Regions from separate parts of the Enterobacter sp. DVT3837 genome, predicted to be linked through region 1. Evidence: predicted binding sites of a transcription regulator. Region 1 holds the regulator's gene; each other region holds the start of a gene.
The links. Region 1 encodes PurR, which represses purine synthesis genes. Its sites were predicted from a motif close to CANGCAAACGTTTGCNTG; they were not measured.
Positions count from the first base shown of each region.

Region 2: the regulator PurR is predicted to act here: its motif matches at 3,948-3,965, upstream of tusA (sulfurtransferase TusA).
Region 3: the regulator PurR is predicted to act here: its motif matches at 4,017-4,034, upstream of gcvT (glycine cleavage system aminomethyltransferase GcvT).
Region 4: the regulator PurR is predicted to act here: its motif matches at 3,284-3,301, upstream of purE (5-(carboxyamino)imidazole ribonucleotide mutase).

Region 1 is NZ_JBWDLA010000002.1:1,130,903-1,136,515, reverse strand. It holds gene punC (purine nucleoside transporter PunC) at 1-499, opposite strand, end outside; gene punR (DNA-binding transcriptional activator PunR) at 614-1,525, shown strand; gene purR (HTH-type transcriptional repressor PurR) at 1,543-2,568, opposite strand; gene cydH (cytochrome bd-I oxidase subunit CydH) at 2,866-2,955, shown strand; gene AC0XWG_RS20350 (MFS transporter) at 3,119-4,285, shown strand; gene sodB (superoxide dismutase [Fe]) at 4,325-4,906, opposite strand; gene AC0XWG_RS20340 (C40 family peptidase) at 5,028-5,613, opposite strand, start outside.
Region 2 is NZ_JBWDLA010000001.1:1,815,057-1,820,669, forward strand. It holds gene acpT (4'-phosphopantetheinyl transferase AcpT) at 1-41, opposite strand, end outside; gene AC0XWG_RS08845 (AI-2E family transporter) at 146-1,195, opposite strand; partial or broken gene AC0XWG_RS08850 (MFS transporter) at 1,305-2,557, shown strand; gene AC0XWG_RS08855 (DcrB family lipoprotein) at 2,562-3,119, opposite strand; gene AC0XWG_RS08860 (7-cyano-7-deazaguanine/7-aminomethyl-7-deazaguanine transporter) at 3,192-3,857, opposite strand; gene tusA (sulfurtransferase TusA) at 4,025-4,267, shown strand; gene yhgN (NAAT family transporter YhgN) at 4,331-4,924, opposite strand; gene asd (aspartate-semialdehyde dehydrogenase) at 5,102-5,613, shown strand, end outside.
Region 3 is NZ_JBWDLA010000001.1:2,292,631-2,298,243, forward strand. It holds gene pepP (Xaa-Pro aminopeptidase) at 1-1,305, shown strand, start outside; gene ubiH (2-octaprenyl-6-methoxyphenyl hydroxylase) at 1,302-2,480, shown strand; gene ubiI (FAD-dependent 2-octaprenylphenol hydroxylase) at 2,493-3,695, shown strand; gene gcvT (glycine cleavage system aminomethyltransferase GcvT) at 4,093-5,187, shown strand; gene gcvH (glycine cleavage system protein GcvH) at 5,211-5,600, shown strand.
Region 4 is NZ_JBWDLA010000001.1:314,321-319,933, reverse strand. It holds gene AC0XWG_RS01545 (porin) at 1-359, shown strand, start outside; gene mnmH (tRNA 2-selenouridine(34) synthase MnmH) at 485-1,555, opposite strand; gene purK (5-(carboxyamino)imidazole ribonucleotide synthase) at 1,640-2,707, opposite strand; gene purE (5-(carboxyamino)imidazole ribonucleotide mutase) at 2,704-3,213, opposite strand; gene AC0XWG_RS01525 (YdgH/BhsA/McbA-like domain containing protein) at 3,385-3,594, opposite strand; gene lpxH (UDP-2,3-diacylglucosamine diphosphatase) at 3,731-4,453, opposite strand; gene ppiB (peptidylprolyl isomerase B) at 4,457-4,951, opposite strand; gene cysS (cysteine--tRNA ligase) at 5,127-5,613, shown strand, end outside.

The sequences.
Region 1 (5,613 bases):
ACAACGTGGCAAAGATAGCCTGCCACTCGAAATGCACCAGGATCCAGCTGCCCAGCAGCGGGGCGAGGGCAGGTGAAAGCCCTACCAGCGGCATAATGGTGGCGAAAATCCGGTTGGTGCGGTTGGCTGGGTAGTAGTCGGTAACAAGGGCCTGCCAGGTCACCGCTGCTGCACAGACGCCGACGGCCTGCACAAAGCGCAGCACCAGCAGCCAGGTTGCATCGCGTACCCATAACATACCCAGACAGCCGACGGCAAAAATGCCAAGTCCCAGCAACAGTACTGGTTTACGGCCAAAACGATCTGATAGCGGCCCCCAAAGTAGCTGCGCGAAGGCGAAACCGGCGAGGAACAAACTCAGGCTGGCGCTGATGGCCGCTGCAGGGGTTTGCAAATCTTCCTGCATGGCGGCGAAAGCCGGCAGGTACATATCAGTGGCCAAAAAGCCCAGCACGCTTAAGCCGCCGAGCCAGACTAAAAAACCTTTCCTGGGTTGCATTGTTTTATTCTCCTGAGGAGGCAGGTATACATTGGCGCTGAGTGTAGGGAGTGCAAAGCCGCTTGTGAAACGCTAATATTTGGCGTGTGCATTCAAATTTTTTGCAGGCAGAAAATGTGGTCAGATTATTCTCTTGAAGTGGTCGATGCTGTCGCGCGTAACGGCAGTTTCAGTGGAGCGGCGCAGGAGTTACACCGCGTGCCTTCAGCTATCAGCTATACAGTACGTCAGCTCGAGGAGTGGCTGGCGGTTCCGCTGTTTGAACGGCGACATCGTGATGTGGAATTAACGCCCGCCGGCGCGTGGTTTTTGAAAGAAGGACGTTCTGTCATCAAAAAAATGCAGATCACCCGCGAACAGTGTCAGCAGATCGCTAACGGCTGGCGGGGGCATATTTCCATCGCGGTGGATAATATCGTCAAACCCGAGCGTACCCGGCAAATGATTGTCGACTTCTATCGTCATTTTTCTGACGTCGAATTGCGGGTCTCGCAGGAGGTGTTTAACGGCGTCTGGGATGCGCTGGCGGACGGCAGGGCAGAGATGGCGATCGGGGCCACGCAGGCGATTCCGGTTGGGGGACGTTATGCGTTTCGCGATATGGGGATGCTGAGCTGGAAATGCGTGGTGGCAAGCGATCATCCGCTGGCGGCTCTGGAAGGCCCCTTGAGCGACGATACGCTACGCAACTGGCCATCGCTGGTGCTGGAGGATACGTCCCGTTCATTACCCAAGCGTATCACCTGGCTTCTGGATAACCAGCGGCGGGTGGTTGCACCCGACTGGGAATCGTCGGCGACGTGCCTCAGTGCTGGCTTGTGCGTTGCGATGGTGCCCGTTCATTTTGCGCGGCCGCGAATTGACACCGGAGAGTGGGTTGAGTTGACGCTAGAGAACCCGTTCCCGGATGCGGCCTGTTGCCTCACCTGGCAACAAAATGATGTCTCGCCAGCGATGGCCTGGCTGCTGGATTATCTGGGAGACAGCGAAACGCTAAACCGGGAATGGCTACGGGAGCCAGCTTAACTGGCCCCGTGAAGAGATTACCGGCGGTAGTCGCGGAACGGACCATCCGCAACGGAGCGGCGTTCAATAAGACGCGGGTGAACTTCAATGGACTGTGACTCTTCTCGTTTGTTGACGATCCTGTCCATCAGCATATTAAAGGCGGTTTCACCCAGTGAGTCTTTCGGCTGGTGAATGGTCGTTAATGCCGGCGTAAAGAAGCGCGCGTTACGCACGTTGTCATACCCGATCACAGAAATATCCTGCGGTACACGCAGACCCAGCTCATCGGCAGCACAGAGGGCACCCATTGCCATGATGTCGCCCCCGCAGAAAACGGCGGTCGGACGGTGCTGCTGGGAGACGATCTGCTGCATCGCGCGGTAGCCCGACTCCGGTTCGAAGTCGCCCTGCACGATCCAGTTTTCCGGAACGGTGATCAGCGCTTCTTCCATCGCTTTCATAAACCCAGCCAGACGACCTGCACCGGTATTGCGCTCCAGTGGACCCGGGATCACACCGATCTCGCGGTGACCGCGTTCTATCAGATAACGACCCGCCATATAACCGCCTTCAAAGGCGTTATCGATAACGGAATCGGTGAAGTCCGCGCGGGCTTCACCCCAGTCCATCACCACCATTGGGATATGGCGATACTCTTCCAGCATGGACAGCACAGTTTCCGGATACTCGGAACACATCACCAGCAGGCCATCAACGCGCTTTTGCGCCATCATCGACAGGTAGGCGCGCTGTTTTTCAATGCTGTTCCACGCGTTGCCCAGAATCAGGGTATAGCCTTTTTGAAAACAGTTTTTCTCAACCGCTTCAATGATCTCGGCAAAATAGGCCGCTTCACTGCTGGTCGCCAGCAAACCAATAGACTTGGTGTGATTAACCTTGAGGCTACGCGCAACCGCACTTGGCGAATAGTGCAGTTCTTTGATCGCTGCCCAGACGGCGTTGCGCGTCTCTTCCGCCACAAAGCGGGTTTTGTTAATTACATGTGATACGGTTGTAGTGGAAACGTTTGCGCGTTTTGCTACATCTTTAATTGTTGCCATTAAATGTCACTCCAGACCATATCCTAAACTCCTGAAAAAATTGAAGGTAAACGTTTGCCTTCTCTCACCCTTATCGCGCAATTTTGAATTGCGACACGCCGGGAAAACGACACAGGACGTCAGGAGGGGGTCAATGGCCGGTACGCTAATAAATTTAGCGTGGAATTTTGTCCTATCTTGATGAAAAGGGGAAGAGGTAAAGTGGTTATCCGTTTAAATCCAGGAAGATTTTTGACGTAAATTGTGCAAAAATGAGCAAGCTCACTTTTCGTGGGGGGATTAAAAGGAGAAAAATTGATGAGTTCCGATCTGAAGTTTTCGCTGTTCACCACCGTTATTGTGCTGGCTTTGATTGTCGCAGCGGGTCTGACGGCCGCACTGCACTGATTTACGCGGAGGGAGAGCCTTCTCCCTCCCGATTCCCCTGATTGTTACTTCTCTGGCAAAAATCTTTTGCCATTTTGTTAACTTCTCATTTTTTGTGATTGATGTCATGCTTTCCGCTTCTTTGTTCTGTGTCACCTCATGACACGGCATCCGGAGTTGACGTATGAAAATCAATTTTCCCCTGCTGGCCCTGGCGATTGGCGCTTTTGGGATTGGCACCACTGAATTCTCCCCGATGGGTTTACTGCCTGTTATTGCCAGAGGCGTGGATGTCTCGATCCCTGCCGCAGGGATGTTAATCAGCGCCTACGCTATCGGCGTGATGGTCGGGGCGCCGCTGATGACGCTTCTGCTTTCGCATCGCGCGCGCCGCAATGCGCTGATTTTCCTGATGGCGATTTTCACCCTGGGCAACGTGCTTTCCGCCATTTCGCCGGACTACACCACATTGATGCTGTCCCGCATTCTGACCAGCCTTAACCACGGCGCGTTCTTTGGGCTGGGGTCGGTCGTAGCCGCAAGCGTGGTGCCAAAACACAAGCAGGCGAGTGCCGTGGCAACCATGTTTATGGGACTAACGATTGCCAACATCGGCGGGGTGCCTGCGGCAACCTGGCTGGGTGAAGCGATCGGCTGGCGTATGTCTTTCCTGGCGACGGCCGGTCTCGGTGTGATCGCGATGGTGGCACTGTTCTTCTCCCTGCCGAAAGGCAGCGCGGGGGAACGTCCTGACGTGCGCAAAGAGTTGTCTGTGCTGGTACGCCCGCAGGTGCTCTCGGCATTGCTGACGACCGTGTTGGGGGCAGGGGCGATGTTTACCCTCTATACCTACATTTCTCCCGTGCTTCACGACATCACTCACGCGACACCGATCTTTATCACTGCGATGCTGGTGTTGATTGGCGTGGGCTTCTCGATTGGTAACTATCTGGGTGGGAAATTTGCCGACCGTTCCGTGAGCGGGACGTTGAAGGGCTTCTTAACCCTGCTGATTGTCATCATGATTGCTATTCCGTGGCTGGCACGTAATGAGTTCGGAGCAGCCATTGCGATGGTCGTCTGGGGAGCTGCCACCTTTGCTGTGGTTCCACCGCTGCAAATGCGCGTGATGCGTGTCGCCCATGAGGCGCCGGGTCTTTCGTCTTCAGTGAATATTGGCGCGTTCAATCTCGGTAATGCGCTCGGTGCAGCCGCCGGTGGCGCGGTTATTTCCGGGGGGCTGGGATACAGTTTTGTACCGGTGATGGGGGCGATTATTGCCGCGCTTGGTCTGCTGTTGGTGATGATGTCCGGTCGTAAGCAGCCAGAAACAGTCTGCGCTGCTGAATAAGCAAAAAAACGCAGAAGGGCGAACCCTTCTGCGTGTCTCTTATGCGGCGAAGTTCTTCGCCACAAACTCCCAGTTAACCAGTGCCCAGAAGTGCTCCAGGTAGTTCGGGCGCGCGTTACGGTAATCAATGTAGTAAGCGTGTTCCCAAACGTCCACGGTCATCAGCGGCTTAGCGCTGGTGGTCAGTGGGGTACCCGCGTTAGAGGTGGAAACGATAGCCAGTTTGCCATCGGCTTCTTTTACCAGCCACGTCCAGCCAGAACCGAAGTTCTTGATAGCTGCATCGGTAAATTTCGCTTTGAAATCCGCGAAGCTGCCAAAGGCGGCGTTGATGGCGGTAGCCAGTTCACCGGCAGGTTCGCCACCGGCGTTTGGCGCCAGGCAGTGCCAGTAGAAGGTGTGGTTCCACACCTGAGCTGCGTTGTTGAATACGCCCCCCTCAGAGCTTCGGACGATCTCTTCCAGCGTTTTGCCTTCAAAATCGGTGCCCTTGATCAGGTTGTTCAGGTTGGTGACGTACGTCTGGTGATGCTTGCCGTAGTGATATTCCAGGGTTTCCGCAGAAATGTGCGGTGCCAGGGCGTCTTTTGCATACGGTAGTGCAGGTAATTCGAACGACATTGCTTCTCTCCTTATTGTATTTTGTGTTGCCAATAACCACACAGACAACGAGGAGAGAATAGCAAATTGAAAGGGTATGCAAAAGAGGAACTTACCCTGCCGCGACGCGGCAGGGCAGGGATTAGCGAATGGTTTTAGGTGTCATGACGCGACGCGCGCCGACGTAGTGGCGAACCCAGTAGTCTTCACTCAGCGAGGTGATCTGAATATCCTGACCGCTGCGTGGTGACTGAATGAATTTTCCGTTACCGACATAGACACCGACGTGGTCAGCCGTGCCGCGACCCTGTGTACGGAAGAAGACCAGATCGCCGTTTTCCAGCTCACCACGGTCAACCGGAGAAGCATCGCGCAGGTGGTACATTTCATTGGCAGTACGTGGAATGCGGAACTTCACCAGATCTTTATAGGCGTAATAGACGAGGCCACTGCAGTCAAAACCGGTACGCGGTGAACTGCCACCCCAGTGATAAGGTTTGCCAATTTGCCCCATCAGTTTGTTCATCGCGGTTTTTTGCGCTTTCTGTACACGCACTTTATGCACTTCCGCTATTTTCGTGACCTTCGTGCATTTCGCCTTGTGGCCTTTACGCGTGATGCATTTTTCAGTCACGAGGTTGGCGGCAGTCTGCGAGGCTTTACTTTTGGATGTGTGAGCAGTGCGGGAAGATTTTGTTTTTGTCTTGCTTGAAGCGGTTTGTTTAGTC
Region 2 (5,613 bases), on a different contig from region 1:
GTGCTCAGCGAGGAAATTTTTCCCAGAAAAACCTGGTACATATAGCGTCTGGCCTTCAGTTAAAACGATGATAGCCGTAAAGTTGAGCGGCGAAACTATTACTATAATCCATTGCCCCCTTGAATTGCTAACCAGACAGGGATGCTCACCCTGGTAATCGGCTTTTCGGTCGCCCTGGCCCGAGCAGGATCGCCAGCTTGCTTCCGCCTTTGGTGGTTTCCATCCAGATCTTACACACACTGGTTAGCGGGACCGACAGTAGCATCCCGACCGGGCCCAGCAGCCATCCCCAGATCAGTAACGATAAGAATACCACCAGCGTCGACATGCCCAGCCGGTGCCCCATCATGCGCGGTTCGAGAATATTCCCCAGCACCATATGCACGACGAGGAAAAGTGCCCCGACCAACATGCATTCATAGAAACCATTAAACAGGAATGCCTGAATCATCGGTGGTACGGCGGAGAGTACCGCGCCAATATTGGGCACATAGTTGAGCAAAAACGCCAGTACGCCCCACATCAACGCAAACTGCACGCCCATCAACATCAACCCCAGCCAGACAATCACGCCGGTCCAGACGCTCAATAGCGTTTTCAGCGCCAGATATTTGGAGACGCCCTTTAACGCGCGGTGTAATCCGGCGATGTGAATTTGTGGATTATTCAGCGCAAAGCGCAGCTTATAGGGGACGTGGCGCACTTCGAACAGCATAAACACCACCGTCATGACCAGCAGAAGAATACTGGCCATCGCGCCGGAAAGTCCCGTCATCAGGGTGGTGGCGTAGGTCATGACTTTCTCTGAATCCATCCGACGCAGCATCCGTTCTGGCGAGATATGCAGATTAAGGAAAGGTACCATCTCCTGCAGCGCCACGATCTTCCGCGTCAGCGCTTTGTTGTACTGTGGCAACATCGTGGAGAATTCGCTCAGCGAAGCCGCCAGCACGCCGAAAAGCGCCGTCAGGGCAATTAGCATCACGATGACGACGATGGTGATGGCCACCGGGCGACTGACGCCCCGACGCAAAAACCAGCTCACCAGTGGATTAAGCACAATGGCAAAAAAGAGCGCCAGCAGGAGCTGCACAATAATGTCAGCCGCGGCATGGATACCCGCAAGGATAACCACCAGGCAGGCGAGTTTTAATAAGATGTGGAGCCCAGCTTTGTCGGACGGGTTAGCGATCATACGCGTTCCTTAAAATGATGACCCGGTAAGTGTAGTGTCCGCGGTTCGCTTCGTCTGGGGCTGTTAATCTGAAAGTCGGTGCTGATTTTCTTATTGTGTCGTGGTAATAGTGAAACACTGTTGTAAAAATCCAGGTAGAACCTCATGCCCGAACCTGCCGCTGAACCGGCGCTGAGCGGACTGCGCCTCAATCTGCGCATCGTCTCCGTTGTTATTTTCAATTTCGCCAGTTATCTGACCATTGGCCTGCCGCTGGCGGTTTTGCCTGGCTATGTCCATGACGTGATGGGCTTTAGCGCCTTCTGGGCGGGGCTGGTGATTAGCCTGCAGTATTTCGCCACGCTCCTGAGCCGTCCGCATGCCGGGCGTTACGCGGACCTTTTCGGCCCAAAAAGCATCGTGGTTGTAGGGTTGTGCGGTTGCTTTCTGAGTGGCCTGAGCTATTTTCTGGCCGCCACCACCAGCCACTGGCCCCTGGTTAGCCTGGTACTGCTCTGCCTGGGTCGCGTGATCCTGGGTATCGGTCAAAGTCTGGCGGGAACCGGTTCGACACTGTGGGGCGTGGGGGTGGTAGGCGCGCCGCACATTGGTCGGGTGATTTCGTGGAATGGCATTGTCACCTACGGCGCAATGGCGCTGGGTGCGCCGCTTGGTGTGGCCTGTTATGCGTTTGGTGGTCTGTATGGGCTGGCGACTACCATTATGGCGGTTGCGGCTCTGGCGATCCTCTTTGCGCTGCCGCGCCCGAAAGTGAAGGCCAGCAAGGGCAAGCCACTGCCGTTTCGGGCGGTGCTCGGGCGCGTCTGGCCGTATGGTATGGCCCTGGCGCTGGCGACAACGGGGTTCGGTGTGATTGCGACCTTCATTACCCTTTTCTATGACGCCAAAGGATGGGACGGCGCAGCTTTCGCGTTAACCCTGTTTAGCTGCGCGTTTGTTGGCGCGCGTTTGCTTTTCCCGAACGGTATCAACCGTCTGGGTGGGCTGAACGTGGCAATGATCTGCTTTGCGGTAGAGATAGTCGGGCTGCTGTTGACCGGCATAGCGATGGTGCCATGGGTCGCAAAAGTGGGCGTCTTCCTTGCGGGAGCAGGTTTTTCACTGGTCTTCCCGGCGCTGGGGGTGGTGGCGGTAAAAGCCGTGCCGCAGCAGAATCAGGGGGCGGCGCTGGCAACCTACACGGTATTTATGGATATGTCTTTGGGCATTACCGGCCCGCTGGCAGGGCTGGTGATGACCTGGGCAGGAGTCCCGGTTATTTATCTTGCTGCGGCGGGTCTGGTGGTTATCGCCTTGATGCTGACATGGCGGCTAAAAAAATGGCCCCCGGTGCAGGCACCGGAGGCCACGTCATCCTCGTGAAGGATTACTGGATCACGAGGGTGTTAATGATGTTTTCAGCCGCAGTCTGCGCTTTCTGCTGATCGTCCGCTGGCAGGGTGATCTGCATAGTCAGCAGTTTGTTATCGACCTTACCCAGCACCACAGACGAGTACGCGGTCTGGCCTTTTGCGGAGATGATGCTATCCAGCTGTTGCAGCGTGTGGCCTTTCAGTTCGATGGACTTATTGGTCACCACCTGCAGCTGCGGGTCGCGGCTGCGCTGCTGATCTTCCAGACGTTTTGACAGTACGCTCAGATCTTCGCTGGTGTCGTCACCCACAATCACAATGACGGCTTTCTGCCCGGTTGCGTCGGAATAAACGTGCATATTGTTCGCCTGAGTGCCCAGCTTACCGCTCTGGTCAGTCATATCGGCTGGCAGAGAGAAACTGAGTTTGCCATCCAGCAGATTCACCGGCTGACCGGTCGCATTGCTCTCTGCAGATGCACCCTGAGCAGGCGTTTTCGTGTCGCTGTTATCACAGGCTGCAAGACCCACAACCAGCAGGCCAATCCCGACATATTTAACCAGATTGCGCATTGACTTCTTCCTTTCGATAAACGGCCATAACGGCTCATTCGCTCATCTTATCACAACTGATAAAGCGAACCCTTAACCAGCCTGCAATGCCGTGATTTCAGATTTATCTGCCAGCCTTTTCAGCAGCATATTCAGCAGCACACCGTACATTGGCAGGAAGAAGACAATACTGATGAGCACCTTGAAGCAGTAGTCCACCAGGGCGATCTCCATCCAGTGCTCGGCCATGAACGCATCCGGGCTGTGCCAGAAGGCGATGAAGAAGAAGGCCAACGTATCGCTCACGTTACCGAACAGCGTCGAGGCGGTCGGGGCCATCCACCAGCGGTGATTCTGACGCAGGCGGTTAAACACATGCACGTCGAGGATCTGCCCCAGCGCATAAGCCATAAAGCTTGCGGTGGCGATTCGGGCGACAAACAGGTTGAAGTGGGTTAGCGCCTCAAAACCCTGCCAACTGCCCATATAGAACAGGGACGAAATCACGTAAGACACGAACAGCGCCGGGAGCATGACCGCAAAAATAATGCGGCGAGCCAGCGGTGCGCCAAAAATTCGCACGGTCAAATCGGTGGCGAGGAAAATAAACGGAAAACTGAACGCCCCCCAGGTGGTATGAAAACCAAAAATGGAGATGGGAAGCTGTACCAGATAGTTGCTGGAGGTGATCACCAGCAGATGAAAAAGCGAAAGCCAGAACAACGCTTTTACGCGCTGAGATTCAGAAAACTGCGTCATATTGTGACCTTTTTATACGTTGGGGTGAGGGAACCCAATAAAAACCGCAGCATGATACTGCTTTGGGCAGACATTGCAATGGTTAGTTTTTACGCAATCGTTAACCTGGTTTGCATTGATCGCTACGGGGCGTAAACTACAGCCGTTTTTACCTGACCGAGAAAATCATGACCGACCTGTTTTCCAGCCCGGACCACACTCTTGATGCCCAGGGCCTTCGCTGCCCGGAGCCGGTAATGATGGTGCGCAAAACCGTGCGTAACATGCAATCCGGCGAAACGCTGCTGATCATCGCCGACGACCCGGCGACCACCCGCGATATCCCCGGATTTTGTACCTTTATGGAGCATGAGCTGGTGGCTCAGCAGACTGAAGCGCTGCCGTACCGGTATTTGATTCGTAAAGGATAGATGGGCAGCCCCTGCGGCCTGATGCCCTCACTCCGACCCTCTCCTTTCGGGAGAGGGAGAACGTCACCCCTTCATCCACGTCCGTATCCCGTCCAGGAACATCTGCGTCGCCATCATCACCAGAATCAGCCCCATCAGGCGTTCCAGCGCGTTCACCCCTTTCTCACCCAGAAGGCGCAGGAACAGGGACGACTGCAGCAGGATGATAAATGTTCCACCCCAGGCGATCAGCAGGGCAATCACCAGATGGCTCATCTGGTTCGGATACTGATGTGACAGCAGCATCAGCGTCGCCAGAATGGTCGGCCCGGCGACGAGAGGAATCGCCAGCGGCACAATAAATGGCTCTTCACCCGCAGGCAGGCCGCTGCTGCTGCCTTCCGCGCTCGGGAAAATCATCTTTATGGCAATCAGGAACAGGATAATCCCGCCGGAAATCGACACGGTTTCGGCACGCAGGTTCAGGAAGGCGAGGATTTTTTCGCCCGCAAACAGGAAGATAAACATCACCAGCAGCGCGATAAGCAGCTCGCGGATCATGATCGCCCGACGGCGCTTTGGTTCGGTGTGCTTCAGCACCGACATGAAGATCGGCAGGTTTCCGAGTGGATCCATTATCAGGATCAATAAAACCGCCGCGGAAATGATTTCACTCATGTAAATTATCCCTGAAACTCTCTATGGTTATTATGATGATTAGCTCTTTTTCTGATTGCCGGGCAATCATCGATTAATTTCGCTTGCGACTTTGGCAGCATTTTGTAATGTGAAGCATATCCCAGTTCAATACTGGCTTGCACAAACAGCACACACCCTCTGCAGGAAAAAAATGCTATGAAAAACGTTGGTTTTATCGGCTGGCGCGGTATGGTCGGCTCTGTACTCATGCAACGCATGGTTGAAGAGCGCGATTTCGACGCTATCCGCCCGGTCTTCTTCTCCACTTCCCAGCTCGGCCAGGCTGCTCCGTCCTTTGGTGGTACCACAGGCACGTTGCAGGATGCTTACGATCTGGAAGCGCTGAAGGCACTCGACATTATTGTCACGTGCCAGGGCGGCGATTATACCAACGAAATCTATCCAAAGCTGCGTGAAAGCGGCTGGCAGGGCTACTGGATTGACGCGGCCTCTTCGCTGCGCATGAAAGACGATGCCATCATCATTCTTGACCCGGTTAACCAGGGCGTGATCACCGACGGCCTGAACAACGGCGTGAAAACCTTTGTTGGCGGTAACTGCACCGTCAGCCTGATGCTGATGTCTCTGGGCGGCCTGTTCGCGCAAGATCTGGTGGAGTGGGTCTCCGTGGCGACGTACCAGGCAGCTTCCGGCGGCGGTGCGCGTCA
Region 3 (5,613 bases), on a different contig from region 1:
CAAGAGTATTCGCACCGCCGCCAGGCGCTGCTCGCCAAAATGCAGCCGGGAAGCGCTGCGCTGATTTTTGCCGCGCCCAAAGTGACGCGCAGCGCCGACAGCGAATATCCCTATCGCCAGAGCAGCGATTTCTGGTATTTCACCGGCTTTAACGAGCCGGAAGCGGTACTGGTGCTGATTAAAAGCAATGACACCCACAACCACAGCGTGATTTTCAACCGCGTACGCGATCTGACGGCCGAAATCTGGTTTGGCCGCCGCTTAGGCCAGGAGGCCGCGCCGGCGAAGCTGGGCGTTGACCGTGCGCTGGCGTTTAGCGAAATTAATCAGCAGCTCTATCAGTTGTTGAATGGTCTGGATGTGCTTTACCACGCCCAGGGCGAATACGCGTATGCCGATGAAATAGTCTTTACTGCCCTGGATAAGCTGCGCAAAGGCTCGCGGCAGAACCTGTCCGCCCCCGCCACGCTCACAGACTGGCGTCCGGTCGTGCATGAGATGCGCCTGTTCAAGTCCGAAGAAGAACTGAATTTGATGCGTCGGGCAGGTGAAATCAGCGCGCTGGCGCACACCCGAGCGATGGAGAAATGCCGTCCCGGAATGTTCGAATACCAGCTGGAAGGCGAAATTCACCACGAATTTAACCGCCACGGCGCGCGTTATCCCTCTTACAACACCATCGTTGGCGGCGGAGAAAACGGCTGCATTCTGCATTACACCGAAAACGAAAGCGCGCTGCGCGACGGCGATCTGGTGCTGATTGACGCCGGTTGCGAATATCAGGGCTACGCGGGGGACATCACCCGTACCTTCCCGGTGAACGGTAAATTCTCACCGGCGCAGCGCGCGATTTACGACATCGTCCTGGAATCGCTTGAAACGGCGCTCAGGTTGTATCGCCCCGGGACCTCCATCCAGGAAGTGACCGGCGAAGTTGTGCGCATCATGATTACCGGCCTGGTTAAGCTCGGTATTCTGAAAGGGGACGTAGACACTCTGATTGCTGAAAATGCACATCGACCGTATTTTATGCACGGCCTGAGCCACTGGTTGGGGCTGGATGTGCATGATGTGGGGGCGTATGGCGCAGAGCGTTCGCGCGTGCTGGAGCCGGGCATGGTATTAACCGTGGAGCCGGGTCTGTATATCGCGCCGGATGCCGACGTGCCTGAAGAGTACCGCGGGATTGGCATCCGCATTGAAGACGATATCGTCATTACCGAAAGCGGCAACGAGAACCTGACGGCCAGCGTGGTCAAAAATGCTGACGATATCGAGGCGCTGATGGCAGCGGCACACAAATGAGCGTGATTATTGTTGGCGGCGGAATGACGGGGGCCACGCTGGCACTCGCTATTTCGCACATGACACAGGGGAAACTCCCGGTGCATCTGGTGGAAGCCGTTGCTCCAGAGGCTTCAGACCACCCCGGTTTTGATGCCCGCGCCATTGCGCTGGCGCAGGGGACATGTCAGCAACTGTCACGAATTGGTATCTGGCAGGCAATTGCCGACTGTGCGACGGCGATCAACACCGTTCACGTTAGCGATCGCGGTCATGCGGGTTTTGTCACGCTGGATGCGCAGGATTATCGTATTGATGCCCTGGGGCAGGTCGTTGAGCTGCACGACGTCGGATTACGTCTGTTCCGTCAGCTCCAGGATGCACCAGGCGTCACGCTGCATTGTCCGGCGCGTTTGGCCAGTTTTAGTCGCACTGAAGGAGCGGTCAGCGTGACGCTGGAAAATGGCACTGTTCTTGAAGGCCAGCTTCTGGTTGCCGCAGATGGTTCTCGATCTTCGCTCGGCACCCAGTGTGGTATCGAGTGGCGTCAGCAGGCTTATGGGCAGGTGGCGGTCATCGCGAATGTCTCCACGGCCGGAGCGCACAGCGGCAGGGCGTTTGAACGTTTTACACAGCATGGTCCGCTGGCGATGCTGCCGATGTCGAACGGACGCTGCTCGCTGGTGTGGTGCCATCCCCAGAGTAAGTCTGAAGAGATTCAGTCCTGGTCCGACGAACGTTTTTGCACTGAGTTGCAAAAAGCCTTTGGCTGGCGGCTGGGGCGGATCGCTCATGCAGGCAAGCGGACGGTATATCCGTTGTCGCTGACGACAGCGTCTCAATCCATCTCGCATCGTGTCGTGCTAGTGGGTAATGCCGCGCAGACGCTGCATCCGATTGCGGGTCAGGGCTTTAACCTCGGGTTACGTGATGTCATGAGCCTTGCAGAAACCCTTTCGCAAGCGTGGGGTGAGCAAAAAGATTGCGGTGCGTACTCAGTGCTAAGCCATTACCAGAAGCGACGTCAGGCGGATAAAGAGGCGACGATTGGTGTCACTGATGGCCTGGTTCATCTTTTTGCCAATCGCTGGGCACCGCTGGTTGCGGGCCGTAACCTCGGGCTGATGGCGATGGAATTATTCATTCCGGCACGTGACGTGCTGGCGCAGCGGACCCTGGGTTGGGTCGCGCGTTAAGGAGTTATCACCGTGCAAAATGTTGATGTCGCCATCGTTGGCGGCGGAATGGTTGGACTGGCGCTGGCCTGTGGTTTACAGGGCAGCGGCCTGCGCGTGGCCGTGCTGGAGCAAAAGCAGCCCCAGCGTGTCGCACAGGATGCGCCGCCGGAACTCCGCGTCTCGGCAATTAATGCGGCCAGCGAAAAGCTGCTGACGCGCCTTGGTGTCTGGTCAGATATCGTGGCGCAGCGTGTCAGTTGCTATCACGGCATGGAAGTATGGGATAAAGACAGCTTTGGTCATATCGCTTTTGATGACGAAAGTATGGGCTATAGCCATCTCGGTCACATCATCGAGAATGCCGTTATCCATCATGCGCTGTGGCAAAAAGTGCAGTCATGTAACGATGTTACCCTGATGGCACCTGCACAAATCCAGCAGGTCGCGTGGGGTGAAAACGAGGCGTTTATTACCCTGCAAAGCGGCGACATGTTGACTGCACGTCTGGTCGTTGGCGCTGATGGTGCGAACTCCTGGCTGCGTAATAAAGCCGATATTCCGCTGACGTTCTGGGATTATCGTCATCATGCTCTGGTGGCGACAATCCGCACTGAAGAGCCGCACGGCGGTGTCGCTCGTCAGATCTTCCACAATGACGGCATTCTGGCCTTCCTGCCGTTAAGCGATCCGCATCTGTGCTCGATTGTCTGGTCCCTGGTGCCAGAAAAAGCGCAGCTGATGCAGGAGGCCACGCCCGATGCGTTCAACCAGGCACTGTGTATGGCGTTTGATAACCGTCTTGGGTTATGCACGCTTGAGAGCGAGCGTTTGGTGTTTCCGTTAACCGGACGCTACGCGCGTCAGTTTGCGGCGCACCGTCTGGCGCTGATGGGGGATGCGGCACACACAATTCATCCGCTGGCCGGGCAGGGCGTTAACCTTGGCTTTATGGATGCGGCAGAGCTGGTTGAAGAACTGCGTCGTCTGCATCGTGAAGGGAAAGACATTGGTCAGCATCTGTATCTGCGTCGCTATGAGCGTAGCCGCAAGCACAGCGCGGCAATGATGCTGGCGGGCATGCAGGGTTTCCGTGAGTTGTTTGCCGGTGCCAATCCGGCGAAAAAACTGCTACGCGACATCGGCCTCAAGCTAGCTGATACGCTTCCCGGCGTTAAACCTCAACTTCTTCGTCAGGCGATGGGTCTTAACGACCTACCGGACTGGCTACGCTAATTTAGAACCCCGTCACATTTTATTTTCCCGGCCTCTGTGCCGGGGAAATTCCCTCGTTTGAAATATTCTAATTTCACCTCATTTTTCGCATTAGATAATCTAATCTGGCTGATTTTATGTTACGGAAATTTGGCCCATATTTCCGCAGGAAATATCACCATGTGCTAAATCCTGTTAGATCATTGTTAATTTTGTGCGGGGTTAATCGCATTTTTCCAGTGAATAACTCTGTAGGCTTTTCAGCGTTTTTTGGTCATAAGCTAATGTGATGACCCATTTTACCTTATGGTTAATCGCCGGTTTCGGTGGTAAGTTCAGGTAAAAGAGAACGTTTGCGTCGGCCCCTGAAAACGAGGCTGATACCGGGTTTCACGGTGAATTTTTCAACGAGGACAAGATGGCTCAACAGACTCCTTTGTACGAACAACACGTGTTATGCGGCGCCCGCATGGTGGACTTCCATGGCTGGATGATGCCGCTGCACTACGGCTCGCAGATTGATGAGCACCACGCGGTGCGCACCGATGCCGGTATGTTCGACGTGTCCCACATGACGATTGTCGATCTGCGCGGTAGCCGCACCCGGGAGTTTTTGCGTTATCTGCTGGCAAACGACGTCGCCAAACTCAAGACGCCGGGTAAAGCGCTCTATACCGGCATGCTAAATGCCTCCGGCGGCGTGATTGACGACCTCATCGTCTATTACTTCACAGAAGATTTCTTCCGCCTCGTTGTTAACTCCGCTACCCGCGAAAAAGACCTCTCCTGGATTACCCAACACGCTGAACCTTATGCCATCGACATCACCGTTCGTGACGATCTGTCGTTGATTGCCGTACAGGGCCCAAACGCCCAGGCGAAAGCCGCATCTCTGTTCAGCGACGAGCAGCGTAAAGCGACTGAAGGCATGAAGCCGTTCTTCGGCGTGCAGGCAGGTGATTTGTTTATCGCTACCACTGGCTATACCGGTGAAGCGGGTTACGAAATTGCGATGCCAAATGAGAAAGCCGCAGATTTCTGGCGTGCGCTGGTGGAAGCCGGTGTGAAGCCTGCGGGTCTGGGCGCGCGCGATACGCTGCGTCTGGAAGCGGGTATGAACCTCTACGGTCAGGAGATGGATGAAGGTGTCTCTCCGCTGGCGGCCAATATGGGCTGGACCATCGCGTGGGAACCTGCTGACCGTGAATTTATTGGCCGTGAAGCACTGGAAGTTCAGCGTGAGAAGGGCACTGAACAACTGGTGGGTCTGGTGATGACCGAGAAAGGCGTACTGCGTGGTGAACTGCCGGTGCGTTTTACCGATGCTGATGGCAATCCTCGTGAAGGCGTGATCACCAGCGGTACCTTCTCCCCGACGCTGGGCTACAGTATTGCACTGGCACGCGTGCCTGCAGGCATTGGCGAAACGGCGGTAGTACAAATCCGCAACCGTGAAATGCCGGTCAACGTGACCAAACCGATTTTTGTTCGCGCCGGTAAGCCGGTCGCCTAATCATTTTTATCAGGAGAAATTCAATGAGCAATGTGCCAGCAGAACTGAAATACAGCAAAGAACACGAATGGCTGCGCAAAGAGGCAGACGGCACTTACACCGTAGGGATCACCGAGCACGCACAAGAGCTGCTGGGCGACATGGTGTTTGTTGATTTGCCAGAAGTGGGCACGACCGTAGGCGCAGGCGATGACTGCGCTGTGGCGGAGTCCGTAAAAGCGGCATCTGACATCTACGCCCCTGTGAGCGGCGAAATCGTTGCCGTCAACGACGCGCTGAGCGACTCCCCGGAGCTGGTCAACAGCGAGCCTTACGGCGAAGGCTGGATCTTTAAGATCAAAGCCAGCGACGAAGCGGAAGTTGCTGCACTGCTGGATGCGACCGCGTACGAAGCACTGCTAGAAGACGAGTAATTGTTAATCCCCC
Region 4 (5,613 bases), on a different contig from region 1:
CGCTGAGCTGGAAACCTGACAACTGGACCTTCTCCTTTGGCGGCGGCTGGTACCAGAACTTCCTGACCACCAAAAAAGTGTCTGTTAACGACTACTTTGCGGGCGACGCGTGGGGTATTGAATACTTCGCAGGGTATAAATTCCCAATCAATCAGTATGCGGTTAAATCCATCCAGCCTTACTTCATGGGCGATCGCATCGAGTACGTGAACGGCCGTAACTACCAGCGCATCGACAACGGTGTGGGTATCAGCTTCCAGCTGGATTATGGTTTCCGCGTGGACTACGAGCACGTGTTCACCTCCAGCACCGACGATCTGGGCGATATGAACCTGGTCCGTCTGCGTTACGACTTCTAAGTCGTTTTGTAGGGTGCGGCCTGATGCCCTCACTCTGACCCTCTCCCACGGGGAGAGGGAACAAACATTAAAAACGGCAACCCTGGTTGCCGTTTTGCTTTTACCTCGCCACCCGGCTTTATTTTTCAGCGATCAAGCCACTCAGCAATTTCTTCGAACGTTCCGCGATAGACAATCTTTTCCGCTTTCTTTCCAAGCTGATAGCTGTACATCGGGTCGTAATAATCATTCAGCAACGGGGCAAGCCAGCGGAAGTGCGCGTCAGTGCTGCCAGAGCGTTGTTGTTCCAGCAGCGCGGAATCTAACAGCGCGGTGAATTCTGCATACCGCTGCAGCCCCAGACGGCGGCGAATGGCGAACAGGCCGTGGTGCAGATACTCGCTGTACTCTTTCCAGCCTGCTTCATCACCGTAAGCCGCAGAAAAATCTGCCCACATATGGTCGAAATACTCTTCTCGCAGGCGCTCAAGACGGATATCAAACGGGTCGTCGACGACAACGATAGGGGCTTCAACCATACGGTCGCGCAGGCACTCTGGCAGGTGGTTGGAACCAATCATCCGACCTTCATCTTCCAGCACCCAGCGTGCAGCGTCTTTTTTTAATAGCTCAACCGCAAGGTGATTTTCAAAGCTGGCCTGGGAAAGCTGCGGCGTGAGCGTGCGGCCAAACGATGAACCGCGATGGCGCGCCAGCCCTTCCAGATCAATGCCCTGGACATGTTGCTTAACCAGCAGGGTTTTACCGCTGCCGGTACAGCCACCGATAAGTACCATCGGTTTTTGTGACTGCTCGGTTGTGACCTGAATCGCCGTCTGACGCAGGGCTTTATAGCCGCCGCGGATCAGCGGGTAGTCGACACCCGCCTCTTTCAGCCATGCCTGTGAGATGTGCGAACGCTGGCCGCCGCGTGCGCAGCAGAGATAGCCCTCAGGATGGGCAAGGCTGGCCTCCCGCCAGGCGTTGATCCGTGCCTCACGCGTGGCGCCGTTCACCAGACTATGGCCGAGCGCCAGCGCGGCCTCGGGGCCCTGCCGCTTATAGCAGGTGCCGACGGCGGCGCGCTCGTCGTCGTTCATTAAGGGCAGGTTGAGCGCGGCGGGCATCGCGCCCTGTGCAAATTCGATCGGCGCGCGAACGTCGATTAAAGGGGTATCGGACGCGAGGATCGCGCGATAGTCCGTTCCATCGTTCATGGTTATTCCAGAAGAAAACTCAGCAGCAATGGGCGGGGATTGTACGCCGGGGAAGGGGAAGGTCAACTCCCCGGCGCAGGTGTGTTACTTGATCTTAGACTGTGCCCAGACAATTCCGCTCGCGTATTCCGGCGGCAGAAGAGGGATGATGGCTTCGAGGGTGGCGCTCAGACGGCCCGTGTCGCTGTCGTTCAGGTTCAGGTGACCGACCTTACGACCCGGGCGAACCTCTTTGTCATACCAGTGCAGGTGTACCAGCGGCAGCTTAAGCCAGTCGTAGTTCAGATCGGTGCCGATCAGGTTGATCATCACTGACGGGCTATTCACCACCGGCTGCGGCAGAGGCAGCTCAGTGATGGCGCGCAGGTGCAGTTCGAACTGGCTGATGGACGCGCCATTTTGCGTCCAGTGGCCGCTGTTGTGAACGCGCGGCGCAAGCTCGTTGATCAGCAGACCTGACGGGGTGATAAAGCACTCCATCGCCATTACGCCGACGTAGCCCAGTTCGTGCATGATGGCAGACAGCATGTCTTCCGCCTGTGCCTGTTGTTCCGCACTGGCCTGCGGAAACGCCACGCTGGTGCGCAGAATGCCGTCCTGATGCAGGTTATGCGTCAGCGGATAAAAGACGGTATGCCCGTCGTGCCCGCGCGCGCCAACCAGCGACACTTCGCCGCTAAAGTTGATGCCCTGCTCAACGATACACTCGCCGTAGCAATCATCCGGCAGTTCTGCCGTTTCATTTGCACGCAGGCGCCACTGACCGCGGCCATCGTAACCGCCCACGCGGCGCTTCACGATGGCCAGTTCGCCCAGCATCGCGAAAACATCATTCCACTCGCTTTTATCCGACAGGAGCTGCCACGGTGCAGTCGGCAGACCGAGCTTGTCGAACAGCTGTTTTTGCGTCAGACGGTCGGCAATAATCGGGAAAACATCGCGGTTAACAAAGGCGTTATGACGCGCCAGCTCGCGAGTCAGCGCCGTTTCCGGCCAGCGTTCGATCTCGGCGGTGATCACGCTCTGGTGGAACGGTACCGCTTCAGGTTCATCATCCAGCCCGACGGACCAGACGGAAATACCCAGCGGTTCACCCGCCTGGCGCAGCATACGGCCCAACTGACCGTTACCGAGGACGCAAACCTGCTTCATGCCGCACCCCGTGGGTCCGGATTGTCCAGCACCTCGTCGGTCTGTGCTTTACGCCAGTCAGCCAGACGCTGATGTAAGTCTTTATCATGCGTCGCCAGGATCTGTGCAGCCAGCAGGGCAGCATTTGCAGCACCCGCTTTACCAATCGCCAGCGTGCCGACCGGAATACCCCGCGGCATCTGCACGATGGAATAGAGGCTATCGACACCGCTCAACGCAGCGCTTTGTACCGGTACGCCCAGAACGGGGACCAGCGTTTTAGCGGCAATCATGCCTGGCAGATGTGCTGCGCCGCCCGCACCGGCAATGATCACCTCATAACCGTTCTCTTCAGCGCCTTCGGCGAAGCTGAACAGTTTGTCCGGTGTACGGTGTGCGGAAACCACTTCAACGTGGTGCGGAACATTCAGGATTTCAAAGATTTCGGCGGCGAACTGCATGGTAGCCCAGTCGCTTTTGGACCCCATCACGATGGCGACACGCGCCGGATTATTGCGGGAAGACATGCGTCTTAAAACTCCTGTGGTGCGAAACACACTGCTTTCGAGGGCACAGAGAATAGCATGTAATACGGGGAAGGAAAACGGTTGCGCGGTTAAAACTTGAGCCGTTGTGACCGCCAGGACATAACAAAACAGACCGCTATCTGGCGGTCTGTTTTCATCAATCAGGTGTCTTTATTTGGTCAGTTCTGCGGTCATGTATACGCGGTTGTTAACCTGTGCGCTGGTGATTTTGTAAGACGCACCTTGTTCAGCAGCCTGAGCGGCGATTTTCGCTTCTGCGCGGTCGAGGGTAGAAGCACTCGCGCTGACGCTCTGAGCGAAAGAACCAAAAGAGATCATAGAAAGAGCGGCAACTGCAACGAAAGTTTTGATGGATTTCATGGTCGTATTCCTGAAGTAATTTATCTGGGATAGGGCGTGTTGCCCTGATGTGATAAATATTAGGCTAACCATGGGCTGATTAAAATCGGAACAATTTGCCAATGTTTTTCAAAAAAATAGAATGATATTTGAGGAGTTAAAACGGAAAAGCGATCAGCTCTACACTCTCTGGTGTGACTTTGACCATGGACCCTTCACTGTGCCAGGCACCCAGTACGACGCGGTGGGCCGGTTCGCCGTTGGCGATAAGGGAATGTACATCGGGGCGATGAGTATGACCGTGGATCAGCCACTGGACGCGATGCTTTTCCATCACGTTGACCACTGTCTGCGGGTTGACGTCCATGATGGTCATGGATTTGCTGCTGTTGGCGGCTTTACTGCCCGCGCGCATTCTGGCTGCGATACGGTTGCGGATAAACAGCGGCAGGGCCAGGAACACTTTTTGGATCCACGGGGTGTGGACTTTGGCGCGAAACGCCAGGTAGCCGGTATCGTCGGTGCAGAGCGTGTCGCCGTGCATGATCAGGACCCTGCGGCCATAGAGGTCGAGCACCTGCTCTTCCGGCAGCAGCTTCATGCCGCTTTCGCGGGCGTAGCGCTTGCCGAGCAGGAAATCACGGTTGCCATGGATGAAGTAGCAGGGAACGCCGGAATCCACCAGCGCTTTAATGGCAGCAGCCATTTCCCGGTGCAGCGGGTTAGGGTCGTCGTCGCCAATCCAGGCTTCGAACAGGTCGCCCAGAATGTACAGCGCGTCGGCGCTTTTTGCTTCACCGCGTAAAAAACGCAGAAAACCGGCGGTGATCGCCGGTTCTTCTGTTTGCAGATGCAAATCCGCAATAAAGAGTGTCGCCACCAATTACTCGCTGATGGTCACGCTGGTAATCACTACGTCTTCTTTAGGAACGTCCTGGTGCATGCCGCTGCGGCCAGTAGAGACGGCTTTGATCTTATCAACCACGTCCATACCTTCAACCACTTCTGCGAATACGCAGTAGCCCCAACCCTGCAGGCTTTCGCCAGAGAAGTTCAGGAAGTCGTTGTCGGCCACGTTGATGAAGAACTGGGCAGTAGCAGAGTGAGGCGCCTGAGTACGGGCCATCGCCAGCGTGCCACGGGTGTTTTTCAGACCGTTGTTCGCTTCGTTTTTGATCGCTTCTTTGGTCTCTTTCTGGTGCATGCCAGGTTCAAAACCGCCGCCCTGGATCATAAAGCCGTTGATCACGCGGTGGAAAATGGTGTTGTTGTAGAAACCTTCGCGGCAGTAGTCCAGGAAGTTTTTAACTGTTTCAGGCGCTTTGTCATCAAAGGTTTTGATTACGATATCGCCATGATTAGTGTGGAAAGTAACCATTTTTGCATCCTGTTCCGTTATTGTGGTGCGTCAACCCGTGTTCGGGTCACATATAGGGGCTTGTTATAGCATAACCACAGGACGCGATCACCTTGCATTGTGTGCTGATCCTATTCCGAATTATGGGTATTATAGGGAACAAACAACCCACACACGTGTTTACATGGAATCTTCGATGTTAAAAATCTTTAATACAATGACGCGCCAAAAAGAGGAATTTAAACCTATCCATGCCGGGGAAGTCGGCATGTACGTGTGTGGTATTACGGTTTACGATCTCTGTCATATTGGCCATGGCCGTACCTTTGTCGCCTTCGATGTTGTTTCGCGCTACCTGCGTTTTCTGGGGTACAACCTGAAGTACGTGCGCAACATCACCGACATTGACGACAAAATCATTAAACGCGCTAATGAAAATGGCGAGAGCTTTGTGGCGCTGGTGGATCGCATGATCGTTGAAATGCACAAAGACTTTGATGCATTAAATATTCAGCGCCCGGACAGTGAGCCACGTGCTACCCACCATATTCACGAAATTATTGAAATCACCGAAAAGCTGATCGCACGCGGTCATGCCTACGTTGCGGATAACGGCGACGTGATGTTCTCCGTGCCGACGGACCCAACCTACGGTGCGCTTTCCCGTCAGGATCTGGATCAGC